3 regions of the Desulfocurvus sp. DL1XJH-121 genome follow, and region 3 is predicted to be linked to each of the others. Evidence: riboswitches for the same ligand, from Rfam matches in the RefSeq annotation. Region 3 holds a riboswitch; each other region holds the start of a gene.
The links. A riboswitch is a leader RNA that binds a small molecule or an ion and turns the genes downstream of it on or off. The one in region 3 is predicted to bind cobalamin.

Region 1 (10,423 bases), on a different contig from region 3:
CCTCAGATTCCTTCGAAAGAAAAAGTCAAGGGTATCCCGCTGGAAGAGCCCACTATCGTCAACCACGAGACCGACATCCTCATCGTGGGCGGCGGCATGGGCAACTGCGGCACCGCTTGGGAAGCCGTGGCCTGGGCCAACAAGTTCGCCCCCGAAGCCAAGATCATGCTGCTGGACAAGGCCGCCCTCGAGCGCGGCGGCGCCGTGGCGCAGGGCCTGTCCGCCATCAACACGTACCTCGGCGACAACGACGCCGACGACTACGTGCGCATGGTCCGCACCGACCTCATGGGCCTGGTCCGCGAAGACCTGATCTTCGACCTGGGCCGCCACGTGGACGACTCCGTGCACCACTTCGAGGAGTGGGGCCTGCCCGTGTGGTGTAAGGACGAGAACGAGAAGAACCTGGACGGCGCCGCCGCCAAGGCCGCCGGCAAGTCCATCCGCACCGGCGCCAAGCCCGTGCGCTCCGGCCGTTGGCAGATCATGATCAACGGCGAGTCCTACAAATGCATCGTGGCCGAGGCCGCGAAGAACGCCCTGGGCGAGGATCGCTACATGGAGCGCATCTTCGTGGTCAAGCTGCTGCTCGACGCCAACACCCCCAACCGCATCGCCGGCGCCGTGGCCATGGACGCCCGCGAGAACAAGGTCCACATCTTCACCTGCAACTGCTGCAGCATCGCCTGCGGCGGCGCCGTGAACGTGTACCGCCCCCGCTCCACCGGTGAGGGCATGGGCCGCGCCTGGTACCCCGTCTGGAACGCCGGCACCACCTACACCCTCGTGGCGCAGGTCGGCGGCGAGATGACCATGATGGAAAACCGCTTCGTGCCCGCCCGCTTCAAGGACGGTTACGGCCCGGTGGGCGCCTGGTTCCTGCTCTTCAAGGCCAAGGCGACCAACTACAAGGGTGAGGACTACTGCGAGACCAACCGCGCCATGCTGAAGCCCTACGAGGAGCGCGGCTACGCCAAGGGTAACGTCATCCCCACCTGCCTGCGCAACCACATGATGCTGCGCGAGATGCGCGAAGGCCGCGGTCCCATCTTCATGGACACCAAGACCGCCCTGCAGAACTCCTTCGCCACCATGACCCCCGCCGAGCAGAAGCACCTCGAGGCCGAGGCCTGGGAAGACTTCCTCGACATGTGCGTGGGTCAGGCCAACCTCTGGGCCGCCACCAACTGCGCCCCCGAGGATCGCGGCTCCGAGATCATGCCCACCGAGCCCTACCTGCTCGGTTCCCACTCCGGCTGCTGCGGCATCTGGGTGTCCGGTCCCGACGAGCCCTGGGTGCCCGAGGACTACAAGATCAAGGCCGACAACGGCAAGGTCTACAACCGCATGACCTCGGTCAACGGCCTGTTCACCTGCGCCGACGGCGTGGGCGCCTCCGGCCACAAGTTCTCCTCCGGCTCGCACGCCGAGGGTCGCATCGTGGGCAAGCAGATGGTGCGCTGGTACGTGGATCACAAGGACTTCAAGCCCACCATCAAGGAGAGCGCCGAAGAACTGAAGAAGGAGATCTACCGTCCTTACTACAACTACATCGAAGGCAAGGACGCCTCCACCGATCCCGTCGTGAACCCCAACTACATCTCGCCCAAGAACTTCATGATGCGCCTCGTGAAGTGCACCGACGAGTACGGCGGCGGCGTGGGCACCTACTACACCACCTCCGCGGCTCTGCTCGACACGGGCTTCTGGCTCCTCGACATGCTGGAGGAGGACTCCCGCAAGCTGGCCGCCCGTGACCTGCACGAGCTGCTGCGCTGCTGGGAGAACTACCACCGCCTGTGGACCGTGCGCCTGCACATGCAGCACATCCGCTTCCGCGAAGAGTCCCGTTACCCCGGCTTCTACTACCGCGGCGACTTCCTGGGCCTCGACGACAGCAAGTGGAAGTGCTTCGTGAACTCGAAGTACGATCCGGAGAAGGGCGAAACCGCCATCTTCAAGAAGCCTTACTACCAGATCATCCCCGACTAGGATGACATGTCCGGGTGGCCGCGGGGAGCGCTCCGCGGCCACCCTTTCCAAACATGCGTCCCATGTCGTAAAATGGTCTAAGCCTGAGCCTTACCTGGAGTTATCGTTCAGGCTTAGGCCATTTTTAACAGTCTGGCAGGAACCTGATCTAGGGAGGAACAAATGCCAAACACCAGCGTGCTCGTTGTCGGGGGCGGTTTCAGCGGCATAACGGCCGCTCTCGAAGCCGCGGAAGTCGGACACGAGGTTTTTCTTGTGGAGAAATCCGCATTCCTGGGCGGACGGGTGTCCCAGCTGAACAAGTATTTTCCCAAGCTGTGCCCCCCCTCCTGCGGACTGGAGATCCAGTTCCAACGCATCAAGAAGAACCCCCTCGTCAAGGTCTTCACCCTGGCCGAGCTGGTCTCGGTTTCCGGGGCCAAGGGCGACTACAGCGTAAAGATCAAGATCAAGCCCCGCTACACGGCCCCCATGGCCGCGGACCTCTCCGAGGCCGCCGACGAGCTCTCCGGCGGCGCCGCGAGCGAGTTCGAGTTCGGGCTCAAGAAGCGCAAGGCCCTGCACCTGGACATGCCCTTCGCCTACCCGGGCCGCTACGTCCTGGAAAAGGACGAGTGCAAGGCCGCCGACCTGGAGGCCCTGGAAGACAACGAATTCATCGATCTTTCCGAGAGCGAGCGCGAGATCGAGGTCAACGTCGGGGCCATCGTGGTGGCCACGGGCTGGAAGCCCTACGACGTGACCAACTTGACGAACCTCGGCGCCGGCGCCCTGGAAAACTGCATCTCCAACATGCAGATGGAGCGCCTGGCCTCGCCCCACGGGCCCACCAACGGCGAAATCAAGCGCCCCTCCGACGGCAAGACGCCCAAGCGCGTGGCCTTCGTGCAGTGCGCCGGGTCCCGCGACGAGAACCACCTGAGCTTCTGTTCCTACATCTGCTGCATGGCCTCCCTGAAGCAGGCCACCTACGTGCGCGAGCAGCTGCCCGACGCCCAGGTGACCATCTACTACATCGACCTGCGCACCCCGGACCGCTACCAGAAGTTCCGCAACCGCGTGCTGACCGACGAGGCCATCCACCCGGTGAAGGGCAAGGTGGCCGCGGCCGAGCAGGGCGCGAACGGCTCGGTGATCCTCACGGTGGAGGACGCCGTGGCCGGGACCAAGTCCAAGGAAGAATACGACCTCGTCGTGCTGGCCACGGGCATGCAGCCCAGCCTGGCTGGTGAGAAACTGCCCTTCGACCTGCCCCTGGACGAGGAGGGCTTCGTGGTGGGCGGAGAGGACAACGGCATTTTCGCCGCAGGCTGCGCCAAGAAGCCTCTGGATGTCATGAAATCCGCTCAGTCGGGCACCGGCGCCGCGATGAAGGCGATCGAAACGGTGAGAGGGAGGTAGCGAGCAATGGCCGAGAAAATTGGTGTCTACTTCGACGAATCAGCGGTCGGCCCGTACCTCGACGTACAGGAGCTGGTCGAATTCGTGAGCAACCGGTGGAGCGCCGACTGTCCCGTGGTCAAGACCCATCCCGTCCTGCCGGGCGAGGAAGGCCGGTCCATGATCCAGGCGGACATCGACTCCGAGGCTATCGACGGCGTACTGATCTGCGGGTCCTCCCCCCGCTGCGATTGGGAGGCCTACGACTTCGGTCCGTCCATCATCGTGGAGCGCGTGAACCTGCGCGAGCAGGTGGGCATGTGCTTCCCCGCCGGCGAGGACCAGGAACTCAAAAAGGGCATGGCCATCGACTACATCAACATGGGCGTGGTCAAGCTCCAGAAGTCCCGCATTCCCGCCCCCGAGCACATCGAGACCGTGAAGACCGTGATGGTGGTCGGCGGCGGCTGGACCGGCCTGCACGCGGCCCTGCACGCGGCCGGCGCGGGCTACGACGTGGTCCTGGTGGAAAAGGACGCCGAGCTGGGCGGCCGGGCCAAGGGCCTGTACAAGACCGTACCCATCATGCACCCCTACACCGAGGCCCACGAGCTGGATCTCGCCGGGGTCATCGGGAGGGTCAAGGCCGAGTCCCGCATAGAGGTCGTCACCGGCGCCACGGTGCAGAACCTCAAGGGCGCGCCCGGCAAGTACACCGCCGTGCTCTCCACGGGCGCCGAGAAGCCCGTGGGCGCCGTGGTCCTGGCCACCGGCTGGGTCCCGCAGGACACGAAGCTGCTCAAGCCCTTCGGCTACGGCAGCATCCCCGGGGTCATGACCACCGCCGAGATGGAGGCCAAGGTCAAGGAAGGCTCCTTCCGCGGCAAGCGCGTGGCCTTCGTGCTGAACACCTCCAAGCTGATGCCCAAGAACCTCTACGCTCCCAAGTGCAAGGCCGAGCCCGCCGAGGAAGCGGCCAAGGCCGAGGGCGAGGAGGAAGCGGCCTTCGTGTTCGAGGATCTCGAACACGAGCGCCACCTGCCCTTCTCCAGCGCCATCAACTCCGTGGTGTCCATCAAGCAGGCCGGCTACGTCCGCGAGCTGGACGACAACGCCCAGGCCTACATCATCTACGAGGACATGATCGTCCAGGGCATCCACGAGAAATACTACAAGGCCGCGTCCGACGACCCGGGCATCATGCTCACCAAGGGCTACGTCTCGCGCATCGAGCAGGACATGGACGGCGGCATCCTGGTCACGGTGAAGAACAACCTCATCGGCCAGGACTTCGAGCTGAAGGTCGACACGGTGGTGCTGCCCACGGGCATCGTTCCCACCACGGCCAAGGACCCGGTGATGAACTTCGTGTACCGCCAGGGCCCGGCCTTCCCCGACCTGGACCTGTTCGACGGGTTCTGCGACTCCAACTACATCTGCTTCCCCTACGAGACGCGCCGCACGGGCGTGTACGCGGCGGGCTGCGTCCGCCAGCCCATGCTCATGGACAACGCCGAGGAGGACGCGGCCGGAGCGGCGCTCAAGGCCATCCAGTGCATCGAGTCCGCCAACCGCGGCGTGTCCGTGCACCCGCGCTCGGGCGACCTGACCTTCCCCGAGTTCAACTTCGTGCGCTGCACCCAGTGCAAACGCTGCACCGAGGAATGCCCCTTCGGCGCCCTGGACGACGACGAGAAGGGCACTCCCATGCCCAACCCCACGCGCTGCCGCCGGTGCGGCACCTGCATGGGCGCCTGCCCCGAGCGCGTGATCTCCTTCGCCAACTACAACGTCGACCAGATCGGCTCGGCCATCAAGGCCGTGAAGGTCCCCGACGACATGGAGAAGGACGGGCCCCGGGTCATCATCCTGGCCTGCGAGAACGACGCCTACCCGGCCCTGGACATGGCCGCCATGCGCGGCAAGTCCTGGAGCCCCTACGTGCGCATCCTCCCGGTGCGCTGCCTGGGCTCGGTGAACGCCATCTGGGTCGCCGACGCCATGAGCAAGGGCGTGGACGGCGTGATGCTCCTCGGCTGCAAGTACGGCGACGATTACCAGTGCCACTTCGTGAAGGGCTCGGAAATCTGCAACCGCCGCAAGGAGAACATCGCCGAGACCCTTGAGCGCCTTGGTGTGGAACCCGACCGCGTCGAGCAGTACCAGGTCGCCATCGACGAGTACGACAAGCTGCCCGGCATGATCGAAGAGTTCATGGACATGATCCTCGAGAAGGGTCCCAACCCGTTCAAGGGCTACTAGGAGGAGATACCCATGTCGAAAGCTGTTCGGATCGAACCTGATCTGCAGTTCATCAGGGACTTGCAGGAGGTCGGGGGCGAATCCCTGAAAAAGTGCTACCAGTGCGCCACCTGCTCGGTGGCCTGTCCCCTGTCCCCGGCGGACGCCCCCTATCCCCGCAAGGAGATGATCTGGGCGCAGTGGGGCCTGAAGGACAAGCTGGTCAACGATATCGACATCTGGCTGTGCCACAACTGCGGCACCTGCTCCGACCTCTGCCCCCGGGGCGCCAAGCCCGGCGACCTGCTGGCCGCCCTGCGCAACATGGCCTACCGGTCCCTGGTTTCGCCCACGGTCATCGGCAAGTGGATGAGCTCGTCCAAGTACCTGCCCATCCTGGTGGCCATCCCGGCGGTCCTGTGGCTGTTCGTGTGGTACCTGACCACCGGCCTGACCATCCCGGACGGGGAGATCGTGTTCGGCAAGATCTTCCCGGGCGACTACACCATCGACCCCATCATGAGCCTGACCTTCTTCTTCATGGTGGCGACCTTCGTCATCGGCTGCTCCAAGCTGATCAAGTCGTTCACGAGCACGGGCGGGACCTACTACGTGGGTGCCCACGAGAAGCCCTGCATCGTGGACTGCGTGAAGGACGTTCTGCTGAACGAGATCGGCCAGCACACCAACTTCAAGGACTGCGAAGGCGACGAAAACGACATCCAGAGCGAGGAGCGCTTCAAGGGCCACCTGTTCTTGTTCTACAGCTTCGTGGCCCTGGCCATCGTCACCGGCCTGGTGGCCTTCGGGCACTGGGGCGGCAAGGTCATCGAATTCATCTCGCCCATGGGCCACACGCCCATGCACCTCTTGAACCCGGTCAAGCTCCTGGCCAACGCGGGCGCCATCGCCATGCTCATCGGCCTGACCAAGCTCACGCGCAGGCGCATGAACCTGGACGACTCCAAGACCAAGTCCAACTACTACGACTGGTATCTGTTGGGGCTCATCTGGGTCATCGCGCTGACGGGCATCGGAGCCGAGCTGCTGCGGCTTCTGGGCGTCGCCACCCTGGCCTACCCGGTGTACTTCGGTCACCTGGTGGCGGTGTGGATGCTGTTCGCCTACTTGCCCTGGTCCAAGCTGGGCCACCTGATCTACAGGACCGTGGCCCTGGTTTACGCCCGCTACATCGGCCGTGTGCCCCTGGGCTAGCCCGGCACTCGTGAACAGGACAAATCATTTCCTTACGGAACAGGAGGAAGAATACAATGGCTGAGAGCACCGACCGCAAGGTTTTCTCCATGGGCACCTTCGCCGCGTACCTCACGGGCGAGGACAAGGACTCGAACATGGCCGCCATCAAGGACATGCTCGGCTACATGACCCAGCTTGAGATCGACGGCGCGAGCCTGCCGTTCGCCGAGGCCATCGCCAAGGCCTGGATCTACGAGCAGAACCCCGAGCTCATCAACATCGCGGGCAAGGCCGACCAGTTCGGCCAGCACGTGTCCGTGCCCGTGCTGCCCGAGGACGTCACCGCCCAGGTGTCCGCCATCGTGGCCGAGCTCAAGGGCACCAAGGACAAGAACGCCGAGCAGGCCGCCAAGATCTCCGACCTGGAGAAGAAGCTGGCCGACGCCCAGTCCAAGCTCAAGGCCGCCGAGGCCAAGGTCACCACCTACGAGGCCCAGCTGGGCGAAGGCGAGAAGAAGCTCTCCGTATCCGAGGGCAAGATCGACTCCGTGACCGGCAAGGTCGACGACCTCATCGCCAAGATCGAGCAGGTCATCGCCCACGGCGTGGTCACGGCCGCTGCCGGCGACGGCGGCGCCGCCGCCCCGGCCGCCTCGGCCGACGCCGCCGCCCAGGACACTCCGGGCGAGGTTTCGTCCGACTTCGGCTTCGGCACCGACGATTCCGGCGGGGACAGCTTCGGGTTCTAGAGTATAATGTGAGTGTGGAAAGCATCGAAGCCCCGGTCCGAATGGACCGGGGCTTCTTGCGTTTGTGGGGCGAAAGCATGGTATACACGAGACAGTCGGTCTGCTGTAGCGCAAAACCAACCGTGCCCTCCCGCCCTCCCGCCGCGTTCCGCAACAGGTTTGATGGGGTGGTTTTGGGGGAGGGGTTGTGGTGCTGCGGGCGCGTGGCGCGGGAGAGGCGCGCTCCCTTCGAGGATTTGTCCCGCCGCGCGGCTGCCCGCAGAGGCGGGCCTGCATCCAGGCGGTCGCACCCCTCTCCCGCGCCACGCGCTGGGGCACCAGCGGAGAGCCTCCCGCTCCGAGAACGCGACGGGAATAAAGAAGAGGTATCCTACCTGACGAAGGAGATGGGGCCGCAGGCTATGATCATACTTGGCCCCATGGTGCCATGCTATTTGCGATGCTGCCCCGCCAGCTCCCCAACCCCCGGCGCGCTGCCCGGCGCAGCGGCTGTGATGGTAATCAACGAAGCGGAGCCGGGCTCGTGCGACGGGGCGGCATCACCTGTGCCGCGACACGAGGGGAAGAATCATTAAGGGACCGCACCACCGCGACTTCCCAGCGCCCCATGCGGGTGCGGGGGGCGTAGCGGCTGTGATGGTAATCAGAAAAGCGGAGCCCCCCGCACCCGCATGGGGCGCGGCCGCATCACCTCCCTCCCCTCATTCTCGACAAACCCACGCCCTACCCGCGAGGGAACGCGGCGGGTGGGGAGGGAGGGAACCGTTGATTTTGCACCACGACAACAAGCCCCACCCCCACGTAAACCCACCGAACCAACTACACTTCCTCTGCTTTTCCAATTCCCCCTCCCCCTCCCCCCAACTTGACACCCCAAAAATCCTAATATAAGGATATCTCAATATATTGATACAGGCAGGAAACGGAAGACGGTGCAAATCCGTCGCGGGCGCGCCGCTGTAACCGGCATTATCCCCCCGCAGTCACTGTCCCCCGGGACGGGAAGGCTGCGGGACCATGGGGCCGGAAGCCAGAAGACGCCCTGCCTGAGAAGCTCGGCTACCTCGCGTACAGGTGGTGGATGCGGCGTCCGGCGGGTGGAGCATCGGCTCCGGTTTCGCTGCGCTCTCTCCCCCCGCGTGGTCCCCTGCTTCCTGGTACGAACTTCAGTACAAGGAGAAAGGACTATGCTCTCACATGTGCTCGGTTTTCCCCGCATCGGGAAGGACCGCCAACTGAAACGGGCCCTGGAGGCCCACTGGCGCGGCGAGACCACGGCCGCGGACCTGGAGGCTGAGGCCGCGCTGATCCGCGAGGACGCCTGGCGGCTGCAGGCCGCACAGGGCCTGGGCCTCGTGGCTGTGGGCGACTTTTCCCTCTACGACCACATCCTGGACACGGCCATGATGGTCGGCGCGGTTCCCCGGCGGTTCGGCCTGCCCGGCGAGGCCCGGGACACGGACACGTATTTCCGCATGGCCCGGGGCGACGCCCAGGGGGGCGTCCCGGCCATGGAAATGACCAAGTGGTTCGACACCAACTACCACTACATCGTGCCCGAGTTGGACGAGATCCCGCGCTACGCCATGGCGGACACCCGCATCCTTGACCACGCCCGCCGCGCGGCGGAGCTGGGCCACAGGCCCAAGGCCGTGCTCGTGGGCCCGGCGACCTTCCTCTCCCTGGCCAAGGCGCCCCAGGGCGCGGACCGCTGGGAACATCTGCTGCCCCTGGCCCGGGTCTACGCCGAGGCCGTGGCGGCCCTGGCCGAGGTCTGCCCCTGGATCCAGATCGACGAACCCGTGCTCTGCGCGGACCTTGGGCCGGAGGCGCGCACGGCCCTGCGCAAATCCTGGGCGCTGCTGCACGACGCGGCCGGAGGCGCGCACCTGCTGCTGGCCGCCTACTTCGGGCCCCTGGGCGAGAACCTCAAGCTGGCTCAGTCCCTGCCCTGCCACGGGCTGCACGTGGACCTCTGCCGGGGCCGGGGCCAGCTGGACGAGGTCCTGGACACCCTGCCCGAGGGACGCTGCCTGTCCCTGGGCCTGGTGGACGGGCGGAACATCTGGAAGAACGACCTGGACCGCTCCCTGGGCGCCCTGCGCAGGGCCATGGACAGGATCGGAGAGGAGCGGGTCCTGGCGGCCACAAGCTGCTCCCTGCTGCACTGCCCCGTGGACCTGGACGGTGAATCCGCCCTGGCCCCGGAACTGCGCGACTGGATGGCCTTCGCCGTGCAGAAATGCGGCGAGACCGCCTTGCTGGCCCGCGCGGCCACGGGCGGCCTCGCGGACGAGGCCCTGGTGGCCACCCGCCGCTCCCTGGCCCGCCGCGCGGCCAGCCCGCTGACGCGCGACCCGTCCGTGCGGGCGCGCACGGCGAGGGTGGACGAGGCCATGCGCACGCGCACATCGCCCTTTGCCGCGCGCAAGCCCGTGCAGGACGCGGCCCTGGGCCTGCCCCCGTTCCCCACCACCACCATCGGTTCCTTTCCGCAGACCCCGGACATCCGCCGCGCGCGCCTGGCCCGGCGCAAGGGCGAGATGGACGAGACCGCGTACACCGAATTCGTGCGCGGCCTCATCAAGGACGCGGTGGACCGCCAGGAGGGGCTCGACCTGGACGTGCTGGTGCACGGGGAGCCCGAGCGCAACGACATGGTGGAGTATTTCGGCCAACAGATGAAGGGCTTCTGCTTCACCCGGAACGGCTGGGTGCAGAGCTACGGCAGCCGCTGCGTGAAGCCCCCGGTGATCTACGGCGACGTGTCCCGGCCCGAGCCCATGACCGTGGACTGGATCACCTACGCCCAGGGCCTGACCGCAAAGCCCATGAAGGGCATGATCACCGGGCCGGTGACCATC
Region 2 (10,423 bases), on a different contig from region 3:
TCCGGCCTCGGGGCCTCCGGGCAGGGTGGCGTTGACCCCGTCGGGCTGCGGCTGGGCCGCCGGCGGAATCATGCGCTCGGCGCGGATGGCCGCCAGGTCCACGTCGGCCCCAAGCTGCGAATTGAGGCGCTGCCAGCCGATTTTCACGTCCTTGACGTCCTCGCCCAGGGTATCAAGGGCCTTGGCGCCGAGGTCCATGCCCTCGTGCACGCCCGCGACGTCCTTTTGCAGGGCTTCGAGCTCGCTCCTGGTCTGGGCCAGCTCCTGGCGCATGCTCTGCACCTGGGCCCAGAGATCGGCCTTTTCCGAATCCACCTGGGTCGCCTGCTCCACCTTGCCCTCGAGTTCGTCGATGCGCAGTTTCTGCTCGTAGACCCGGTTGTCCAGGGTCCGCACGTCCTCGGGTTTCACGCAGGCCGTAAGAACGGTACAGGCGGCCAGGGCCGCGAATATGAGTATGCGTTTCATGTCGTTTTCCTTGCTCTGGTCCGTCCCCAGCCCAGGTAGGCGATGCCACCCGCGAAGGGAATGAAGACTATCACGACCAGCCAGATCATCTTTTCCTGGACGGTCGGGAACTCACGCCAATAGGCATGCCAAATACCCCAAAAAGATATGCCGAGGCAAATGATGGTTACGGCCAGGACGACCAGGAACCAGGGGGGCAGGTCGGCAAGTATCTGCACGGTCTACTCCTTGGGGCGCCTGCGCTGCCCGCGATCCGTGATGTAGAAGGAGATCAGCAGGAGGGTCACGCCCACGCTGATGCCCATGTCCGCCACGTTGAAGGCGGGCCAGTGCCAGCCGCCCGCGAAGAAGTCCAGGAAATCCACCACAAGGCCCAGGCGCACGCGGTCCACGAGGTTGCCCAGGGCCCCGCCCAGGATCAGCCCCAGGCCCGTGGCCGAGAACCATTCGCGGGCCTGCCCGCCGCGGATGAGGTGGATGACCACGAAGCTGGCCGCCAGGGCCACGGCCACGAAGAACGGCCGCTGCCAGGAGATGTCGTCCTGGTTCAGGAACCCGAAGGCCGCGCCCCGGTTGAGCACGTGCACCAGGTTGAAGAACCCGGGGATGATCTCCACGCTCTCGTATTGCGCCAGGGACGCCTGGACCCAGAACTTGGTGCACTGGTCCAGGACGAGCACGATGGCGGCCAGGGACAGGGGATAGGTGAAGCGCGAGCGCGTCATCGCATCCCCCGGAGCCTTGGTCCTCGCTGCATGGCCGTCTCCCTAGTCCGCCGTGCCCTCGGCGCGCAGCACGGCCGCGCAGCGCGGGCAGACGTCGGCGTGGTCCGCGTCGCTTCCCAACTCCTGGCTGTACTTCCAGCAGCGCTGGCACTTCTCGCCCGGGGCCACGGCCACGGCCACCTTCAGGCCGTCCACTTCCTCGCTCTCGAAGGCGTCGGCGGGGGCGTCGGCCAGGGGGGCCAGTTCGGCCTTGGACACGATGCAGATCTCTTCCAGGTCCACGCCCCGGGCCGAGAGGTCGTCCAACAGCTCCTCGCGGGCGTAGAGCGTGACGTGGGTGTTCAGGCTGTGGCCCACGGTCCCGGCCTTGCGCACGGGCTCGATGGCCTTGGTGACCTCGGCGCGCACGTCGGCCACGGTCTCCCAGCGCTGGCGCTCGGCCTCGGGCAGGAGATAGGCCTCGTCCATGGCGAAGCGCATGGCCAGCACCGTGGGCACGTCGGGCTTGATGGCCTTAGGCAGGTGCGAGAAGGCCTCCTCGGCCGTGAAGGTCAGTATGGGCGCGATGTCGCCGATGAGCGTCAGGGCGATCTGCCAGAGGGCGGTCTGGGCGCTCTTGCGCTCCACGGAATCCTGGGCGGACACGTACAGGCGGTCCTTGACGATATCCAGGTAGAAGGCCGAGAGCTCCGTGACGCACATGTTGTGCAGGGCGTGGTGCACGCGGTGGAACTCGAACTCGTCGTAGCCGCGCAGCACGCGCTTGTGCACGCCGTTAACCAGGGTCATGGCGAAGCGGTCCAGGGGCAGCATGGCCTCCGGGGACACGGCGTTCACCGCCGGGTCGAAGTCGCCCAGGTTGCCCAGGAGGTAGCGCAGGGTGTTGCGGATGCGGCGGTAGGCGTCCACCAGGCGCGAGAGGATGTCGTCGGAGATGCGCACGTCGTCCTGGTAGTTCACGCTGGAAACCCACATGCGCAGGATGTCCGCGCCGAACTTGTCGATGATCTCCTGGGGCGCCACCACGTTGCCCACGGACTTGGACATCTTCTTGCCCTCGCCGTCCACCACGTAGCCATGGGTCAGGACGTTCTTGTAGGGTGCCACGCCGCGCGTGCCCACGCTGGCCAGCAGCGAGGAGTGGAACCAGCCGCGATGCTGGTCCGAGCCCTCGAGGTACATGTCCGTGGGGAAGGACAACTCCGGGCGCTTCTCGGCCACGGCCGCGAAGCTGGTGCCCGAGTCGAACCAGACGTCCAGGATGTCGTCTTCCTTTTCCCAGTGGTTGCCGCCGCAGTGGGGGCAGACGAGGCCCTGGGGCACCACGTCCTCCATGGGGGCCTCGAACCAATAATCGCAGCCGCGCTCATGGGTCTCGAACCTGTCCACGATGCCCATGACCCAGTCCTTGTCGAACCATGCCTCGCCGCAGTCCTTGCAGAGCAGGGCAACGATGGGCACGCCCCAGGTGCGCTGGCGCGAGATGCACCAGTCCGGGCGGAATTCGATCATGTTGTGGATGCGCTCGCGGCCCCAGGCCGGGATCCAACGCACGTCGTCGTTGATGGCCTTCAGCGCCTTGTCGCGCAGGCCGTTCTCCTCCATGGAGATGAACCACTGGGTGGTGGCCCGGTAGATGACGGGCTTCTTGCAGCGCCAGCAGTGGGGGTAGGAGTGGGAGAGGTTCTCCCGGGCCATGAGACGGGAAAGCTCCGTGAGCTTGGCGATGACCGGCTCGTTGGCCTCCTCCACGCGCAGGCCCGCGAAGAATTCCACGCTGTTCAGGTAGCGGCCCTGGTCGTCCAGGGGCGAGAGCACGTCCAGGCCATACTTGAGGGCCATCTCGTAGTCCTCGCGGCCGTGGCCCGGGGCCGTGTGCACGCAGCCGGTGCCCGCCTCCAGGGTCACGTGGTCGCCGAGAACGAGCACGGACTCGCGGCCGTAGAAGGGATGGGAGGCCTTGAGGCCCTCGAAGGCCTCGCCCTTGGCCTCTGCCACCACCTTGGGGGCGTCCCAGCCGAACTTCTTGGCGCAGTCCTCGAGGAGGCCCTGGGCCAGCAGGAAGTATTCGCCGCAGACTTCCACCAGCACGTAGTCGAACTCGGGGTGCAGGGCCACGGCCAGGTTGGACGGCAGGGTCCAGGGCGTGGTGGTCCAGATGACCACGTAGGCCTTGGCCGGGTCCACGGCCGGGGCGACGTCCTTGAGCTTGGGATCGTTCAGGGGGAAGCGCACGTAGATGGAGGGCGAGGTGTGGTCCGCGTACTCCACCTCGGCCTCGGCCAGGGCGGTCTGGCAATCGTTGCACCAGTAGATGGGCTTCTTGGCGCGCACCACCGAGCCCTTGCCCATGAAATTGCCCAGCTCGCGGGCCGTGGCGGCCTCGTACACGGGCTTCATGGTCAGGTACGGGTCGTCCCAGGTGCCCAGCACGCCCAGGCGCTTGAATTCCCCGCGCTGCACGTCCACCCATTTCTCGGCATAGGAACGGCAGATCTTGCGCACCGTGAGGGCGGGCAGGTCGGTCTTGCCCTTTTCGCGCAACTCCTGGGAGACCTTGTGCTCGATGGGCAGGCCGTGACAGTCCCAGCCGGGCACGTATTCGGCCTTGGTCCCGGCCATGTTGCGGGACTTGACGATGATGTCCTTGAGCACCTTGTTCAGGGTCGTGCCCAGGTGGATGTGGCCGTTGGCGTAGGGCGGGCCGTCGTGCAGCACGTAGCGGTCCGCGCCCTCGTTGGCTTGGACCATGGCCCCGTAGGCGTCGATCTTCTCCCAGAAGGCGAGGGTCTCGGGCTCGCGCTGGACCAGGTTGGCCTTCATGGGAAAGGACGTCTGGGGCAGATGCAGGGTCTTCTTGTAATCGCTCATGGTGCGGTCAAATCCTTGTAAGGAAAATGTTGGTGCGAAAGGGAGGGCACCAATTTAGTCAACTGCACCCTAAAGTCAAGGCGAGAGGGGGGGCGGCGGCCCCGGGCGGACCGTGAGGCGCGGGCTCGCGGCCCGGGGCGGCCCTAGGCGGCCATGCCGGGGAACCGCGCGCGGGAGAGCAGGTCCTGTTCCACCAGGGCCATGAGCCGCCTGGCGCAGCTCCTGGCGGCCAGGACGGAATCCGAAGGCCCGTGGGGCGCGGCGGCGTCCAAATGCAGGCGCACGCGATAGCGGGAGTCGGGCACGGGGCGCTCCAGGGCGGTGCTGTCCTGCTTGTCGGGCGCGGGCGCGACCTGCTGGCCGTGGGAGCCGCCGTAGGTCACGGGGGAGACCTTCAGGCGCACGCTGTGGGAGCCCGAAGGCGCGGCCTGGTCCGTGACCCGCGACAGGGCCTCGCGCTCCTGCGAGTCTTCGGCGCAGGTCACCGGGGTGGCGAAGGCCACGATCAGGGCCAGGAACAGAAACAGGAACAGGGGCGTCCAGCGCATGCGATCCTCTTGAAAATTGGTAAAGTTTTTCATGCGGACAGTGAAACTCACCGCGCCGCAACGGACACACGGGATCGTTTGCAACTCGCGGGCCAGGGCGCGCCGGGCCTTGCGCGGCGGACTTCCCGAGGCGAAGGGGCGGGCAGCGGGGCGAATAGCCCAACAACGGAAAGGGGCGCGAGGGACTCTAGAAATTATGAGATTTTTTTATAACTGGCTGTATTTTCAAGATATTATCAAAAGACGAGACGGACACCTCGGGTAGCCAAAAATACGACGTCCCGGATGCGGCGCGCCCCCCCGGGGCGATGACAAATCCCGCGCTTTGGCGTAAGAGGATGCTTCCTCAAGGCGGCCCGCTTGTCGGGCCAGGGAACCCGGTGCGAATCCGGGGCGGCCCCGCCGCTGTGATCCCGGCCCTTCCCGCGCGGAAGGGAGGATGTCCGTTTCATGACGCCACTGGACGCGTTAAGCGCTCCGGGAAGGCGAAACGGACTCCGGGAGAGCCAGAAGACCTGCCTTGGGGCCTGCGCTAGCCGCCGGGCGACGAGGGCATTCGTCAGGCGGGTTCGACGTTCCCCGTACATACGTCCGGCGCTTACCCGGCCCGTTCCATGGGAACGGCCGGCTCCACTCCATTGTTTCAGGCCGCCCACCTGTACGAACGCAGGAGGTTTGTCCATGCGCTTCGTCCCCGGCTTCAAAGCGGCGTCCGCCGCGACCCTGGCGCTGATCCTGTGCCTCATTTGCATCCCCGCCCTGGCTGGCCACGACGGTGCCAAGGCCCCCAAGAAGGGCATCCTGCTGGTGGCCTTCGGCACCTCCGTGCCCGAGGCCAAGGTCTCGTTCCTGGACATGCAGAAGCAGGTCGCCAAGGACTGCCCGGGCGTGCCCGTGCGCTGGGCCTATACCAGCAACATCATCCGCCACAAGCTGCAGAAGGAAGAGGGCGTGTCGCCTGATTCCGTGCAGACCGCCCTGGCCAAGATGATGGACGAGGGCTTCACCGACGTGGCCGTGCAGTCCCTGCACACCATTCCCGGCGAGGAGTTCCATCAGAAGGTCCTGTCCGTGGTGAACTCCTTCCGGGGCATCCCCGGCGGGTTCCACAAGCTCAGCGTGGGCCTGCCCATGATGACCGGGCCCGGCGACATGGAAAAGGTCGTGGACGCCATCCTGGCCACCACGCCCAAACAGCGCAAGAAGGGCGAGGCCGTGGTGCTCATGGGCCACGGCACCCACCATGCGGGCAACATCTACTATCCCGGCCTGCAGTGGTATCTGGCCCAGAAGGACTCCGACATCCTGGTGGGCACCGTGGAAGGGACGCCCAGCCTGGACTACGTGGTGGCCGAGCTCAAGGCCCGCAAGGTCAAGGCCGTGTGGCTCCGGCCCCTGATGTCCGTGGCCGGCGACCACGCGCGCAACGACATGGCCGGCGCGGAGGACGATTCCTGGATCTCCGTGCTGACCAAGGCCGGCTTTAAGGTCACCCCCGTCATCAAGGGCACGGCCGAATACCCGGCCTTCCGGGCCATCTGGGTGGAGCATCTGAAAGCCGCCCTGGCCACTCTGGACTAGCATCATGAACGGACAGGGGACGGACAGGGGGCGCCTGGGCGCCGGACACGCGCAGGCGGCCACGACTCCGCTTCTGGCGGGGCTGGGGCTGGCCTCCGTGGTTTCGGTGTTTCTGGCCTGCCTGTTCGGCCCCTTGTCCGTGCCCGCGGGCGAGGTCCTGGGCCATCTCTGGTCCGGGCTCACCGGGGGGCTGGCCGACCCGATCCCCGTGGCCGGGGTGGTGGTCCTGGACATCCGCCTGCCCCGGGCCTGCCTGGCCTGGCTCACGGGCGCTTCCCTGGCCATGGCCGGGGCCGTGTTCCAGGGCATCCTCCAAAACCCCCTGGCCGACCCCTTCACCATCGGCGTGTCCACGGGCGCGGCCTTCGGGGCCACCGTGGCCATCTTTCTGGGCATTTCAACCCTGCCCGTGCTGGCCGGGGTGGGGCTGCTGCCCCTGGCGGCCATGGCCGGGGCCGGGGCGGCGCTGACGGCGGTCATCGCCCTGGGCAGCGTGGCCGGGCGGTTGCGGCGCGAAACCGTGGTCCTGGCGGGCATCGTGGTGGCCACCTTCCTTTCGGCGCTCATCTCCCTGCTCAAGTCCCTGGACGAGGAGTCCGTGACGGGCATCGTGTTCTGGGTCATGGGCAGCTTCCAGGGCCGGGGCTGGGCCCACGTGGCATTCGTCTGGCCCTACATGCTGGCCGGCGGCCTCGCGGCCCTGGCCTGGGCCCGGGAGGTGGACCTCTTGTCCATGGGCGACGCCCAGGCCCGCATGCTGGGGCTGGACGCCGACCGTTCGCGCCTGCGCCTGCTCCTGGCGGCCAGCCTGCTCACTGGCGCGGCCGTGTCCGTGTCCGGGGTCATCGGCTTCGTGGGGCTGGTGGTGCCGCACCTGGTGCGCATGGCAGTGGGCGCGGAGCACCGCCGATTGGTGCCCGCATCGGCCCTGGCCGGGGGCGTGGCCCTCATCTGGTCCGACGTGCTGGCGCGGGTGCTGCTGCCCGGCGGGCAGGAACTGCCCGTGGGCGTGGTCACGGCCCTGTTCGGCGGGCCGTTCTTCTGCCTGCTGCTCAGGCGGCGGGCCAGGGGAGGCGCGCTGTGATCCGGGCCGAACACCTTTCCTGCGCCCACCAGGGGCGCACGGTGCTCTCGGGCGTGGACCTGCGCCTCGGGCCGGGCACCATCACCGGGCTCCTCGGCCCCAACGGCAGCGGCAAGACCACGCTGCTCTCGACCCTCTCCGGGGTCCTCGCGCCCGCTGCGGGCCGCGTGCTTTGGACCGGGCCGGGCGAACAGTGCGAAGTGCATTCCATGGCCCCGCGCCAGCGCGCCCGGCGCATCGCCTGCGTGCCCCAGCGCGCCGAGACCACCTTCGCCCTGCGCTGTTCCTCGGTGGTGCTCATGGGCCGCTACGCGCATCAGGGGCTTCTGGGCCGGGCCTCGGACCGGGACATCGCCGTGGCCCGCGAGGCCCTGCGCCTGGCCGGCGTTCCCGGGCTCTGGGACCGGCCCGTGGATCAGATTTCCGGGGGCGAGTTCCAGCGCGTGCTCGTGGCCCGCGCCCTGGCCCAGGAGGCCGAGGTGCTGCTCCTGGACGAACCCACGGCCAGCATGGACATGGCGGGCACCGTGGCCCTGTTCGACCTGCTGCGGGAGCTGGCCGACGCCGGGCGCGCCGCCCTGGTGGCCGTGCACGACCTGAACCTCGCGGCCCTGTACTGCGACGAGCTGCATTTCCTGAAGGACGGGGTCGTGGCCGTGTCCGGGAAGGTGGAGGAGGTCTTCGACGCCGACACCCTGACCCGCATCTACGGCACGCGCATCCAGGTGGCCCCGCACCCGGGCACGGGCGCCCCCCAGGCGCACTGGGTGCCCGGGGCCAGCCATATGCGGGAGGTTTTCAATGGGTAGACGGCTGATGGCCGCGCTGCTGTTCCTCGTCCTGCTGCTCCCCGCCGCCCGGCCCGCATCGGCCGGGGGCGTGCGGGCCGTGGACGGGCAGGGCGCGCGGATCGAACTTGCGGCCCCGGCCCGGCGCATCCTCTGCCTGTACGGGGCGTTTTCGGAGCTGTACCTGGCCATGGGCCTGGGGGACCGGCTGGTGGGGCGCACCATGGCGGACGAAACCGTGCCCGGGCTCGCGGCCCTGCCCAGCGTGGGTACGCACATGCGCCCCAGCCTGGAGCTGGTGCTGGGCCTCAGGCCCGATCTGGTGGTGCAACTGGCCGGGCGCAGCCAGGCCGCCCAGGCCGTGGCCGCCCTGCGCGAGCACGGCCTTACCGTGGCGGTGTACAACCCCAGGAATTTCGAGGAATTGTTCCAGGCCGTCCAGTCCCTGGGCGCGCTGGCAGGGGCCGAGGCCGAGGCCGGGGCGCTCACGGACTCCATGCGCGCGCGGCTGGACGCCGTGGCCTCGCGGCTGGGGCCGGAGCCCGGGCGGCCCAGGGTGTTTTTCGAGGTCCGCGCCCAGAGCCTGCTGGCCGCCGGGCGCGGGGGCATCGTGGACGACGTGATCCGCCGCGCGGGCGGGGAGAACGCCGTGGATTCGTCCAAGAAGATGGTGCGCCTGGGCGAGGAGGCCGTGTACGGCCTCGACCCGGACGTGTACGTGGTCCAGAGCGGGGCCATGAACAAAAATCCCCTGCCCCCGGCCGAGCGGCCGCTTCTGGCGTCCCTGCCCGCCGTGCGCCGGGGCAGGGTGCTCACCGTGGACGAGGGCCTGTATTCCCGGCCCGGCCCCAACGCGGTGCGGGCCGTGGAAGAACTGGCGGAATTTCTGCACCCAGGCCGTTGAAAAACAGCGATCTGCTGCGTTGCTGCGAAAAATTCAAACCCTCACGTACGGGGAGTACGCTTCGGTCTTGAATTTTTCTTGCGCCTTGCATCTCACTATTTTTGAACGGCCTGGGAAGAATAATTTTCGGAATTTTGATAAACAAAAGGAAAAGTAATGGATTACGGAATATTGTACGGCGTGGGCGTGGGCCCGGGCGATCCCGAGCTGCTCACGGTCAAGGCCGTGCGCGTGCTGGGCGAGGCCCACAAGGTCTATGCGGCGCGCTCCAGCAAGAACACCCACTCCGTGTCCCACGGCATCGTGCGGCCGCATCTGCGCCCGGGAGTGGAGGTGGAGACCCTGGCCTTTCCCATGACCCGCGACAAGGCCGCCCTGGACGCGGCCTGGACGGAAAACGCCCGGGCCGTGCTGGCGGACCTGCGCGCCGGGCTGTCCGTGGCCTTCCTGACCCTGGGGGATCCGCTGACCTACAGCACCTTCGGCTATCTCCTGCGCACCCTGCGCGGGCTGGATTCCAAGGCCCCGGTGGAGGTGGTGCCCGGGGTGACGTCCTACTGCGCGGCGGCGGCCGCCGCGGGCACGGTGCTGGCCGAGGCCGAGGAGACCCTGGCCGTGGTCTCCGGGGCCAAGGGCGGGGACGCCCTGCGCAAGGCCGCGCGCACGGCGGACAGCGTGGTGGTGCTCAAGGCCTACAAGCATTTCGACGACATCTTGGCGGCCCTGGACGAGACGGGCCTGCGCGAATCGGCCGTCCTGGTCTCCAACTGCGGGCAGGAGGGGGAACGCATCCAGAGCGACATGGACCCGGAAGGGGCCCATCCGCAGTATTTTTCCCTGCTTCTGGCGCGGCGCAACGGCAAGGCCTGAGCCCCGCCGGGACATAAAAGCAACGCGGCCCCCGGATTCTCTCCGGGGGCCGCGCCGTTGTTATTCGACTTTCTCGAAATATTCCTTTTCCGCGCCGCACTTGGGACAGACCCAGTCCTCGGGCACCTGCTCCCACGGGGTTCCGGGCTGCACGCCGTTCTCCACGTCGCCTTCCTCGGGATCATAGACATAGCCGCAAGGGCATTCCCACTTGTCCATCATGGCCTCCTTGGCGGGGTTTGAACATAGTAAACGTTCTCAATAAAATAGCACGGGCAGGGGAAAACGCAAGACCTGAACGCGGAAAATGGGCGCGGAGGGGAAGAGGGCTAGATGCCGAAGGGGCCGTCCGGCTCGGAAACGTCGTCCACCGGGTCGGCGCCCTCGGGCGCGGCGGTGCCGGACGCGGCGTTCCTCGCCGTGGCCCAGAGGGAGAACGACTGGGGATCGCGGACGACCTTCACGTCCCCGAACCCGGCCCCGGACAAGGCTCCGGCCAGGGTCTCGGCGGTGAATCCGATGCCGTGGGCCAGGAAGCGGTTGCCCTTGGCCATGGCCGCGCGGTGCCCGTAGATCATGTCCAG
Region 3 (10,423 bases):
CCTCGCGCGGGGTGCCGTGCGCCAAAATTTCGACGGCGCGGCCCCCGCAATATGAGCCGCGAGGTGCGCACGTGAACCTGAATCCCATCCAGCTGTTGTCGGCCATCCAGTCCGCCGGGGGCAAGTCCCCGGGGCAAGGCGGCGCGTCCGCCATGGGCCTGCCTTCCCTTCCGGGGAGCGCCTCGGCCTTTGCGGACATGCTGCGCGGGGCTCTGCAAAGCGGCGGGAGCGAGGCCCTGGACCTGGCCACGCAGTTCTCCCTGGGCGGCCAGTTCATGGCCCAGATGAGCGGCGTGGACGCGGCGCAGATGACCGAAATGAGCGAGATGAACATGCTCATGGACGCCATCTCCGGCGCCAAGGACCAGGACGGCGGCGGTCTGGGCATGCTGGGGCTTTCCGGCTCGGGGCTGCCGTTCATCCCGGGCGGCCCGGCCCCGGGCGGCATGGACATGGCGCGCATCGCCGAGCTGTTGCGGACCCAGGCCCAGGAAGGCGCGGCCGTCAAGGACGCCATGGCCCAGGCGCAACAGACCGCCCAGCCCGCGCCCCGGCTGGAACAGGCCGCGGCGGCCGCCCATTTCGCCTCGGTGCGCCCGGCCGCGCCCGAGGTCCTGCCCGCAGCCGCCCCCGGCGTGGAGCTGGCTTCGCGACCGGCCCCGGTTTCCGCCCCAGCGGCCCCGCGCACCCTGGAGACGGCCAAGGCCGCCCTGGCGCACAAGGCCTACGGCGCGGGCGCGGCCAGGGACCCCTTCGGCCAGCTTTCGGCGCGTTTCGAGTCCGGGGGCCAACCCGGGGCCGTGGGCTTCGACCGCGTGGGCGGCACCTCCTATGGCATCTACCAGATTTCCTCCAAGGCCGGGACCTTCGACCGCTTCCTGTCCTTTTTGCAGCACAAGGCCCCGGACATGGCCCAGCGCCTGGCCGCCGCCGGGCCCGCGGACACCGGCTCCAAGAGCGGCCCCATGCCCTCGGCCTGGAAGACCCTGGCCCACGACGAGCCTTCGCGTTTCGCGGAGATGCAGCACGAGTTCATCCGCGAGACCCACTATCTTCCGGCCCTGAGGAAGGTGGCGGACCTGACGGGCGTGGACCTTTCCGCGCGCCATCAGGCCGTGGCCCAGGTCCTGTGGTCCACGGCCGTGCAGCACGGAGCCACGGGCTCGGCGCGCATCTTCGCCAAGGCCCTGGAGGCCGTGGGCGGCATGGACGCCCCCGGAGCGGACAAGAACCTGATCCAGGCCGTGTACGCGGACCGGGCCGGGCAGTTCGGCTCCTCCTCGGACCGGGTGCGTGGCGCGGTGCGGTCCCGCTTCTCCGGTGAGCTCAAGGCCGCTCTGACCCTCTTGGACGGCGGCGCGGACTCCCTGTTCGACTCCAATGTCTAGGCGTGCGGCCGTCCTTCTGTCTTTGGGTTTATTTTCAATTAAATCAGTGTATTAAAATTTTTATCGAAACGGCTGGCTCCGGATTCGCCTGCCGTCCGAGCCCCTGATGGCGCGCCTTCCGAGGGCTCGGGCCCGTTCCGCACGACGCTCCTCGGCCAAAACCGCCCGTTGAACCGGCCCGGGTCTTTTGGTATCTTTCCAAACGTTGATCGACTTCTCCAGGTGGCTGAGCCTGAAAAGGGAATCCGGTGCGAATCCGGAGCGGTCCCGCCGCTGTGATCCCCCGCGCTCGCCGATCCACGCGCCACTGCCCGCCGGGCGGGAAGGCGGATCGGCAGGGGAGAGCCAGAAGACCTTGCCTGGAGCTATTCCTTCCGTCCGCGGCACGAGGATGCCGCGGCAGGAACGAAGGAGAATCCCAAAAACACATACCCGTGGCCCCGGGCGGTACCGCCGCATCAAGGAGCCAGGGGCGAAGCGTTTCGGTGCCCAGCATCGCGTCTTCGGCTGTTGCCGTCGCGCGGGGCGCCGTATCCGGAGAGAGCACACATGCCGACACACATTCTCAAGCGCGACGGGCGCCTGGAAACATGGTCCACGGACCGGATCGGAGACGCCATCTTCAAGGGCCTCAAGGGCAGCGGCATCAAGGACCCGCTGCTGGCCAAACGCCTGGCCAAAAAGGTCGAGGCCAAGCTGGCCGGGATGGAGACGGCCGAGCAGGAGCACGTCCAGGACATGGTCCAGGAAGTGCTCATGGAGAACCGCCTGTACAAGGTGGCCGAGCGCTATATCATCTACCGCGAAAAGCGCCGCGAGCTGCGCAACCAGGACGAGGCCTACCTGGACATCCGCTCCATGATCGAGACCTACCTGGACGCCTCGGACTGGCGTGTGGCCGAGAACTCCAACATGGTGCACTCCTTCCAGGGGCTGATCCTGCACATGGCGGGCAGCGTGCAGGCGCGCTACGTGCTGGAAAAGTACCCCGAGGAGGTGCGCCAGGCCCACGAGCACGGCTACTTCCATCTCCACGACCTGTCCTTCGGCCTGGCCGGCTACTGCGCGGGCTGGAGCCTCAGGGACCTGCTGCTGGAGGGCTTCAACCTGCGCGACCGCTGCTGCTCCGACCCGGCCAAGCATCTGGACGCGGCCTGCGGCCAGATCGTCAACTTCCTTGGTACGTTGCAGAACGAGTGGGCCGGGGCCCAGGCCTTCAACAACGTGGACACGTACCTCGCGCCCTTCGTGCGCAACGACGGCCTGTCCTACGAGTACCTCAAGCAGCAGATGCAGAAGCTGGTCTTCAACCTGAACACCACCTCGCGCTGGGGCGGCCAGAGCCCGTTCACCAACTTCACCTTCGACTTCACGCCCCCGGCGCACATCGCCAAGGAGGCCGTGATCATCGGCGGCAAGCTTCAGGATTCCACCTACGGCGAGTACGCCCATGAAATGGAGATGATCAACCGGGCCTTTTTGGAAGTAATGCTTGAGGGCGACGCCCACGGCCGCATCTTCTCCTTCCCCATCCCCACCTACAACGTGACCAAGGATTTCACCTGGGACAGCGAGGCGGGCCATCTGCTGCTCAAGATGACGGCCAAGTACGGGGCCCCGTACTTCCAGAACTTCATCAACTCGGACCTGAACCCCGAGGACGTGCGCAGCATGTGCTGCCGCCTGCAGATGGACCTGCGCGAGATCCGCAAGAAGACCGGCGGCCTGTTCGGCTCCGGCGACCTCACGGGCTCCATCGGCGTGGTGACCCTGAACCTGCCCAAGCTGGCCTACCTGTCCCACGGGGAAGAGGACTTCCTGGACCTGATCACGGAATACGCGGAGCTGGCCCGCGATTCCCTGGAATTCAAGCGCAAGATGGTCACGGCCAACTTCGAGGCGGGCATGTTCCCGTATTCGCGCCGCTACCTGAAGAATGGCTTCAACGGCCATTTCTCCACCATCGGGGTCATCGGCGGCCACGAGGCCTGCCAGAACCTCTTGGGCAAGGGCATCGAGACCCCGGCGGGCACGCGCCTCATGCGCCGGGTGCTGGACCACCTGCGCAAGCTGGTGGTGGTCTTCCAGGAGGAGACCGGGCACCTCTACAACCTGGAGGCCACGCCCTGCGAGGGCACCTGCTACCGCCTGGCCAAGATCGACAAGGCCCTGTACGGCGAGATCACGGCCGCGGGCGGGGACACGCCCTATTACACCAACTCCACGCTGTTGCCCGTGGGCATCACCGACGACGTGTTCGAGGCCCTGGAGCATCAGGACAAGCTGCAGACCATGTACAACGGCGGCACGGTGTTCCACTCCTTCGTGGGCGAGGCCGCGCCCGACGAGCAGAGCGTGAAGAGCTTCCTCATCAAGGCCATGACCAACACCAAGATCCCCTACGTCTCCCTGACGCCGACCTTCTCCATCTGCGAGGACCACGGCTACCTGTACGGCGAGCACTTCGAGTGCCCCACCTGCGGCAAACCCGCCGAGGTCTACACCCGGGTGGTGGGCTACTACCGACCGGTGAGCCGCTGGAACAAGGGCAAGCAGGCCGAGTACGAGGAGCGCAAGGAATACGCCATGAACACGCTGTGCTGCGGCGCGTAGCGTCTTCGGGGCCGGGCCTCGCGCCCGGCCCCTTCTTTTTTGGCCCCGGTTTCCGCGCTGGATGCCGCCTCGGAAAGAAGGTACAAGCGGACAGGACTACCGAGTCGGAAGCAGCCTGCAACAGCCCATGGACGCGGAGAAAACCATGATCCTGAGCGCGAGCCAACTGGACGCCCTGCGCCAGCGCAACGAAGAGGAGCTCGCCCTGGGCGGCAAGGCCACCCACGGGTATCCCGCGCAGATCATCCGCGACCTGCTGCACACCGTGGAGCACGTCAAGCGCGAGAAGAAGAAGTGGCAGCGCTTGGCCACGGAGCGCGGCCGGTCCCTGGAGGCCGTGCGCGACATCGTGGAGCGCGCGCCCGTGAACGGCAACTCCTCGGACTAGCCTCCCTTCCGGCCGCCGCCCCCCGATCCCGGGGGGTTCTGTTTGCGGCCGGGCTCGTGTATTGAACCCCCTGACAGCGAACAAACAGCCAACAGGCCGCCCCGGGCGGCGGAGGTTACGGATGCGCGAGATGCATGGATTCGTTCTCGCAGAGGAACGGGACATCCCGGAAATCGGCTGCCGCGCCAGGCTCTGGCGCCACCGGGCCACGGGCGCGGAGCTCATGTCGCTGGCCTGCGACGACGAGAACAAGGTCTTCGGCGCGGCCTTCCGCACGCCACCCGCGGATTCCACGGGCGTGCCCCACATCCTGGAGCATTCCGTGCTCTGCGGCTCGGACAAGTATCCCGTGAAGGAACCCTTCGTGGAGCTCCTCAAGGGCTCGCTGCAGACGTTCCTCAACGCCTTCACCTACCCGGACAAGACCTGCTATCCCGTGGCCAGCGCCAACCTGAGCGACTTCCGCAACCTGGTGGACGTGTACCTGGACGCGGTGTTCCACCCCCTGATCCCGGAGACCGTGTTCCAGCAGGAAGGCTGGCATTTCGAACTGGACGGGCCCGACGGCCCGCTGACGCGCAAGGGCGTGGTCTTCAACGAAATGAAGGGCGCGTATTCCTCTCCCGACGGCGTACTCCACGAGCGCTCCCAGCGCGAGCTGTTCCCGGACGTGACCTACGGCCTGGACTCGGGCGGCGATCCGCGCGTGATCCCCTCCCTGACCTACGAGGCCTTCAAGGCCTTTCACGAAACCTACTACCATCCCTCCAACGCGCGCTTCTGGTTCTACGGCGACGATCCCGAGGAGGACCGCCTGCGCATCCTGGAGGAGGCCCTGGCGGGCTACGAGGCCCTGGACGTGGACTCCGAGGTGGGCCTGCAGCCCGCCTGGAGCGAGCCGCGCCGCGCGGAGCACAGCTTCGCGGGCGGCGAGGACGGCCGGGCCATGTTCACGGTGAACTGGCTGCTGCCCGAGACCACGGACCGCGAGCTGGCCCTGGCCCTGGAAATCATGGAGGAGGCCCTTATCGGCCTGCCGTCGTCCCCCCTGCGCCGGGCGCTCATGGAGTCGGGCCTGGGCGAGGACCTGGCGGGCGTGGGCCTGGAAAACGAGCTGCGCCAGCAGTTCTTCTCCCTGGGGCTCAAGGGCGTGGACCCGGAGGACCTGGAGCGGGCCGAGGCCCTGCTGCACGAGACCCTGGCGCGCGTGGCGCGCGAGGGCTTCGGCGCGGACATGGTGGAGGCCGCCCTGAACAGCGTGGAATTCGATCTGCGCGAGAACAACACGGGCCGCTTCCCGCGCGGCCTGTCCCTGATGCTGGAGAGCCTGACCTCCTGGCTTTACGGCGGCGACCCCTTCGGGCCCCTGGCCTTCGAGGCGCCCCTGGCCGCCCTCAAGGCCCGCCTCGCGGCGGGCGAGCCCGTGCTTTCGGACCTCGTGGCCGCGCATCTGGTGGACAACGCCCACCGCGTGAGCGTGGTCCTGACCCCGGACGCGAACCTGGCCGCCCGGCGCGAGGCCGAGGAGGGCGAGGCGCTCACGGCCCTGCTGGCCGGCATGGACCAGGCCCAGCGGGACGAGGTCGCCCGGCGGGCCGAGGCCCTGCGCCGCATCCAGGAAGCCCCGGACGCCCTCGAGGCCGTGGCCACCATCCCGCAGCTGGGCATCGCGGACCTGCCCGGGGGCGAGCGGCGGATCCCCTCGCGCACGGGCGAGGCCCGGGCCCTGGTGCACGACATCCCCACCCGGGGCGTGGTCTACGTGGACGCGGGCTTCGACCTCTCGGTGGTGCCCGACGATCTGCTGCCCCTGGTGCCGCTGTTCGGCCGCGCCCTGTTCGAGACGGGCACCTCGCGCGAGGATTTCGCGGACCTGTCCATGCGCATCGCGCGCAAGACCGGCGGCCTGGAGCACGAAACCTTCACCTCCGCCTCCCTGGGCGGCGGCCCGGCCGTGGAGCAATTGCTCCTGCGCGGCAAGGCCATGGCCGCCAACGCAGGGGAGATGCTGGACATTTTGCGCGACGTGCTCCTGGACGCCAGGATCACGGACCGCGAGCGCTTCCGCCAGATCCTGTCCGAGGAAAAGGCCCGCCTGGAGCAGCGCCTGATTCCCGCCGGGCACATGCTGGTGCTCTCGCGCCTGCGCGCGCGTTCGGGCGGTGCCGGCTGGGCCGCCGAATGCATGGGCGGGGTGCGGGCGCTCGCCGCCTTGCGCGAGCTGGCCGCCCTGGCCGAGAAGGACTGGGACGCCGTGGCCGCGTGCCTGGAGACCCTGCGCGGGCTGGTGGTCCGGCGGGGCGGCCTGGTCCTGAACCTCACGGCCGACCCCGGGGACTGCGCCACTGTTGAACGGCTGTTCCCGGCCTTTGCCGGGGCCCTGCCCGATGCGGCCGCGCCCGCCGCGTCCCGCGTCCCCCAGGGCCTGCCCCGGGCCGAGGGCCTGACCCTGCCCGCCCAGGTCAACTACGTGGGCAAGACTGTGGACCTCGCGGCGGCGGGCTACGCCTTCAGCGGCGCGCACCTGGCCGCCGTGAAGCACGCGCGCATGGGCTACCTCTGGGATCACGTGCGCGTGCGCGGCGGCGCCTACGGAGCCTTCTGCGTCCTGGACCGCTTCGCGGGCACCCTGTCCCTGGTCTCCTACCGCGACCCGGCCGTCACCGGCACCCTGGAGGCCTTCGACGGCCTGGGTCCCTACCTGGCCGGGCTGGACATGCCCGCGTCGGAGCTGGAGAAGAGCGTGGTGGGCGCGGTGGGCGACGTGGATCCCTACCTGCTGCCCGACGCCCAGGGCTACACCGCTCTGCTGCGCGGGCTCACGGGCGACACCGACGAGGTGCGCGCGGCCATGCGCGCACAACTCCTGGACGCCGGGCTGGCGGACTTCCGGAACCTGGGCGCGCTCATGGAGCCGCTGCTGCCCTCGGGCGACGTGGTGGTCCTGGGTTCGGCCGAGGCCCTGGACAAGGCCGGGCTGGAATGCACGCGCACGCGGGTCCTGTAGTCGATCCCATATAACCGGAATCTTCCTGCGGAGGGCGCATGCCGTTCGTCGGTGAGGCCGCGGCCCTGGCCACGGCCGTTCTCTGGACCCTGGGGTCCTTCATCAGTTCCGCCCTGGGCAGGCGCATCGGCGCCCTGCGCCTGAACACCATCCGCCTGCCCCTGGCCACCCTGATGCTCCTGGCGAGCTGCGTGCTGGCCGGGGGCTGGTCGCGGCTGTCCCCGGAGGCCGTGGCTTGGCTGGCGGCCTCGGGGATCGTGGGCCTGGCCCTGGGGGATTCGTTCCTCTATTCCTGCTACACCCTGGTGGGCGCGCGCCTGGGCGTGCTGCTCTTTTCCCTGGCCCCGGCCATGACGGCGGTGCTGGGCTACCTGTTCCTGGGCGAGACCCTGGGGCCGCGCGCCATGGGCGGCGTGGCCCTGGTCACCCTGGGCGTCTGCGTCGTGACCCTGGAGCGCCTGCCCTCGGGCGGGGGGACCCTGGCCCGGGTGCCCCTCAAGGGCGTGGTCCACGGGCTGCTGGCGGCCCTGGCCCAGGCCGCCGGGCTGATTCTGGCCAAGCAGGGCATGAGCCTGGACACCTCGCCGCTCTTCGCCACCCTGGTGCGCATGGTCACGGCCACGGCCGTGTTCTACGTGGTCATGGCCCTGGGCCGCAGGCTGGAGAATCCTCTGGCGATCCTACGCAGCGGCCCCAGGGTCTTCCGGATGGCCGTGCTCTGGGTCTTCATGGGGCCCTTCGTGGGGGTTTGGCTGTCCCTGGTGGCGGTGCAGCACACGGCCACGGGCGTGGCCGCCACCCTCATCGCCCTGGAGCCGGTGATGATGATTCCCCTGGTGGTGCTGCTGGAGGGCTACAGGCCCAGCGCGCGGGCCGTGGTCGGGGCCCTCGTGGCCTTCGGGGGCACGGCGCTTTTGTTCCTGCGCCAGGGCTGAGGGGTCAGGCCAGCTGGCTGTTCCGCCGGGGGACCACGCAGAGGCAGGCGCCCACGCGGTTTTTGCCCTCGGCCTTGGCCCGGTAGAGGCCCTGGTCGGCCCGCTTTAGCAGGGACGCGGCCGAGTCCTCCTCGTGGAAGCCCGCCACGCCCATGGAGCAGGTCATGCCCGGGGCCACGGAAAAGGCGTTCTCCTCCACCCTGGCGCGCAGCTTCTCGGCCATGTACAGGGCGCCGTCCAGCCCGGTCTCGGGGATGACCAGGGCGAACTCCTCGCCCCCGTAGCGGGCCAGGACGTCCATGGAGCGGATGTGCGCGCCCAGCAGCGCGGCCAGCTCCGAGAGGGCGATGTCCCCGGCCTGGTGGCCCAGGCTGTCGTTGACGGCCTTGAAGTCGTCGATGTCGATCATGATCATGGACAGGTCGCAGCCGTAGCGCCTGGCCCTGCGTATCTCGGCTTCCAACTCCTCCAGGAACTTGCGCCGGTTGAAGACGCCGGTGAGGGGATCGGTGTTGGCCAGGCGGTGGAAGAGCCGGCGTTCGTTTTCGATGCTGGTCACATCGGTGAAGCTGATGTTGTACCTGCCCGCGAAGCCCTCCACGGGCGCGGTGCGCATGAGGAAGGTCCGGCCCGACCCGTTGCCCTGGCGCACCAGGTGTTCCTGGCCCGGATTCTCCAGGGCCGCGCGTATCCAGCACGGGAATTCGGAGTGTTCGTCCACGGCATGGATGCGCGTCAGCGGCATCAGGCGCTCCATCTCTTCGCAGGTCCTGGGGCGGGCGCCCCGCCCGCCGTCCGCCATGCGCAGCATGGGCGGGTTCAGGTAGTCCAGGCGCTGGCCGTCGGTGATGACCATGGGCGCGGGCGCGGCGTCCAGGATGGCTGCGGCCGTGGTCTGGCGTTGTCTGTGGAAACGGGTTTCCTCGGCCCGGGCCATGAGGGGCAGGGCTTCCCCGAGCAGGGATTCCGCGTCCAGGGGGCGCTGCAGGAACAGGTCAGCCCCGCTGCGCAGCCCGGCCACGAGATCGCGCTTGCGGGGCTCGCGGGCGGTGAGGATCACGGGCAGGTCCGGGTCCAGGCGCTTGAGCCGGAGGGTGAGGTCCTGCCAGTGGCTTCCGGGCAGGGCGGTGTCCAGGAACACGGCCCTGGCCGCGCAGGATTCCAGGAGCCCATGCACTGCCTGGGTGTCGCGGGCCACCAGCACCGATTCCGCGACGCCCTGCAGGGCGGGGAGGCTGTCGTCGGGCGAGTCCGGGCAGGCGAAGAGGACGGTGGTCCGTTTCTCGGGGGCGTCGCTTAAGATCATGAGCAACTCCTGAGGGAATTTGGACATGGTTAGCACGGTTTTACAAGGGTGTGTCAATGAGGTTTTCCCCCAAAGGTTCCGTGGCCGGGGCGGACCGGTTTCCCGGGCGGCGGATTTCCTGGCGCGGCGGGGGGCTGGAGGGGCCGCCGGGGGCCCTTTTCTTGACACGGATGCTTGCCCCGCATAAATGTAGCAAAACCCATGGAGCGTGACGCATGAAGGAGCCGCAGGGCGTTTTTGCAGATTATCTCGCCAAGAAAAGCCTCAAGATGACCCCCCAGCGCAGGCTGATCCTGGACGTGTTCCTGCGCGACGACGGGCATCTCGCCTCCGAGGACCTGTACAACATGGTCAAGAAGGAGGACCCCTCCATCGGCCAGGCCACGGTGTACCGGACCCTCAAGCTGCTGTCCGAGTCCGGGCTGGCCAAGGAGGTCCACTTCGGCGACGGCGTCACGCGCTACGAACGCAAGTACGGCTCGGCCCATCACGACCACATCATCTGCGAGATCTGCGGCAAGACCATGGAAGTGGTGGACGAGCAGATCGAGAACCTCCAGGAGCGCCTGGCCGAGAGCCACGGCTACGTGCTCACCGGGCACAAGATGTACCTCTATGGCATCTGCTCGGAGTGCAGGAAGAAGCAGTCCTGATCCTCTTCATCTGATCGCGCCAGAGTGCTGTTTCGGCCGCCCCCGGGGCGGCCTTTTTTTTGTCCATTCCTCCCGTGTCCGGCAGCCGTAAATATAGACTATACGTACTATTCCCCCTTGGGCGGCGGATATT

Region 1: another riboswitch for cobalamin. It lies ahead of metE (5-methyltetrahydropteroyltriglutamate--homocysteine S-methyltransferase); the one in region 3 lies ahead of ACYYG1_RS03950 (ribonucleoside triphosphate reductase).
Region 2: another riboswitch for cobalamin. It lies ahead of ACYYG1_RS06915 (sirohydrochlorin cobaltochelatase); the one in region 3 lies ahead of ACYYG1_RS03950 (ribonucleoside triphosphate reductase).

What each region holds. Positions count from the first base shown of each region.
Region 1 is NZ_JBTVWW010000011.1:98,785-109,207, forward strand. Features, by position in the region: gene aprA (adenylyl-sulfate reductase subunit alpha) at 1-1,992, shown strand, start outside; gene ACYYG1_RS09755 (CoB--CoM heterodisulfide reductase iron-sulfur subunit A family protein) at 2,155-3,393, shown strand; gene ACYYG1_RS09760 (FAD-dependent oxidoreductase) at 3,400-5,634, shown strand; gene qmoC (quinone-interacting membrane-bound oxidoreductase complex subunit QmoC) at 5,647-6,828, shown strand; gene ACYYG1_RS09770 (zinc ribbon domain-containing protein) at 6,885-7,559, shown strand; cobalamin riboswitch at 8,432-8,619, shown strand; gene metE (5-methyltetrahydropteroyltriglutamate--homocysteine S-methyltransferase) at 8,747-10,423, shown strand, end outside.
Region 2 is NZ_JBTVWW010000007.1:103,147-113,569, forward strand. Features, by position in the region: gene ybgF (tol-pal system protein YbgF) at 1-468, opposite strand, end outside; gene ACYYG1_RS06895 (PLDc N-terminal domain-containing protein) at 465-686, opposite strand; gene lspA (signal peptidase II) at 690-1,193, opposite strand; gene ileS (isoleucine--tRNA ligase) at 1,236-4,064, opposite strand; gene ACYYG1_RS06910 (hypothetical protein) at 4,208-4,612, opposite strand; cobalamin riboswitch at 4,945-5,149, shown strand; gene ACYYG1_RS06915 (sirohydrochlorin cobaltochelatase) at 5,294-6,193, shown strand; gene ACYYG1_RS06920 (FecCD family ABC transporter permease) at 6,198-7,277, shown strand; gene ACYYG1_RS06925 (ABC transporter ATP-binding protein) at 7,274-8,086, shown strand; gene ACYYG1_RS06930 (ABC transporter substrate-binding protein) at 8,079-8,969, shown strand; gene cobI (precorrin-2 C(20)-methyltransferase) at 9,126-9,839, shown strand; gene ACYYG1_RS06940 (rubredoxin) at 9,900-10,058, opposite strand; gene ACYYG1_RS06945 (class I SAM-dependent methyltransferase) at 10,169-10,423, opposite strand, start outside.
Region 3 is NZ_JBTVWW010000004.1:3,990-14,412, forward strand. Features, by position in the region: gene ACYYG1_RS03945 (VgrG-related protein) at 72-1,388, shown strand; cobalamin riboswitch at 1,592-1,765, shown strand; gene ACYYG1_RS03950 (ribonucleoside triphosphate reductase) at 1,938-4,001, shown strand; gene ACYYG1_RS03955 (hypothetical protein) at 4,147-4,389, shown strand; gene ACYYG1_RS03960 (insulinase family protein) at 4,511-7,396, shown strand; gene ACYYG1_RS03965 (DMT family transporter) at 7,435-8,331, shown strand; gene ACYYG1_RS03970 (sensor domain-containing diguanylate cyclase) at 8,336-9,637, opposite strand; gene ACYYG1_RS03975 (Fur family transcriptional regulator) at 9,853-10,290, shown strand.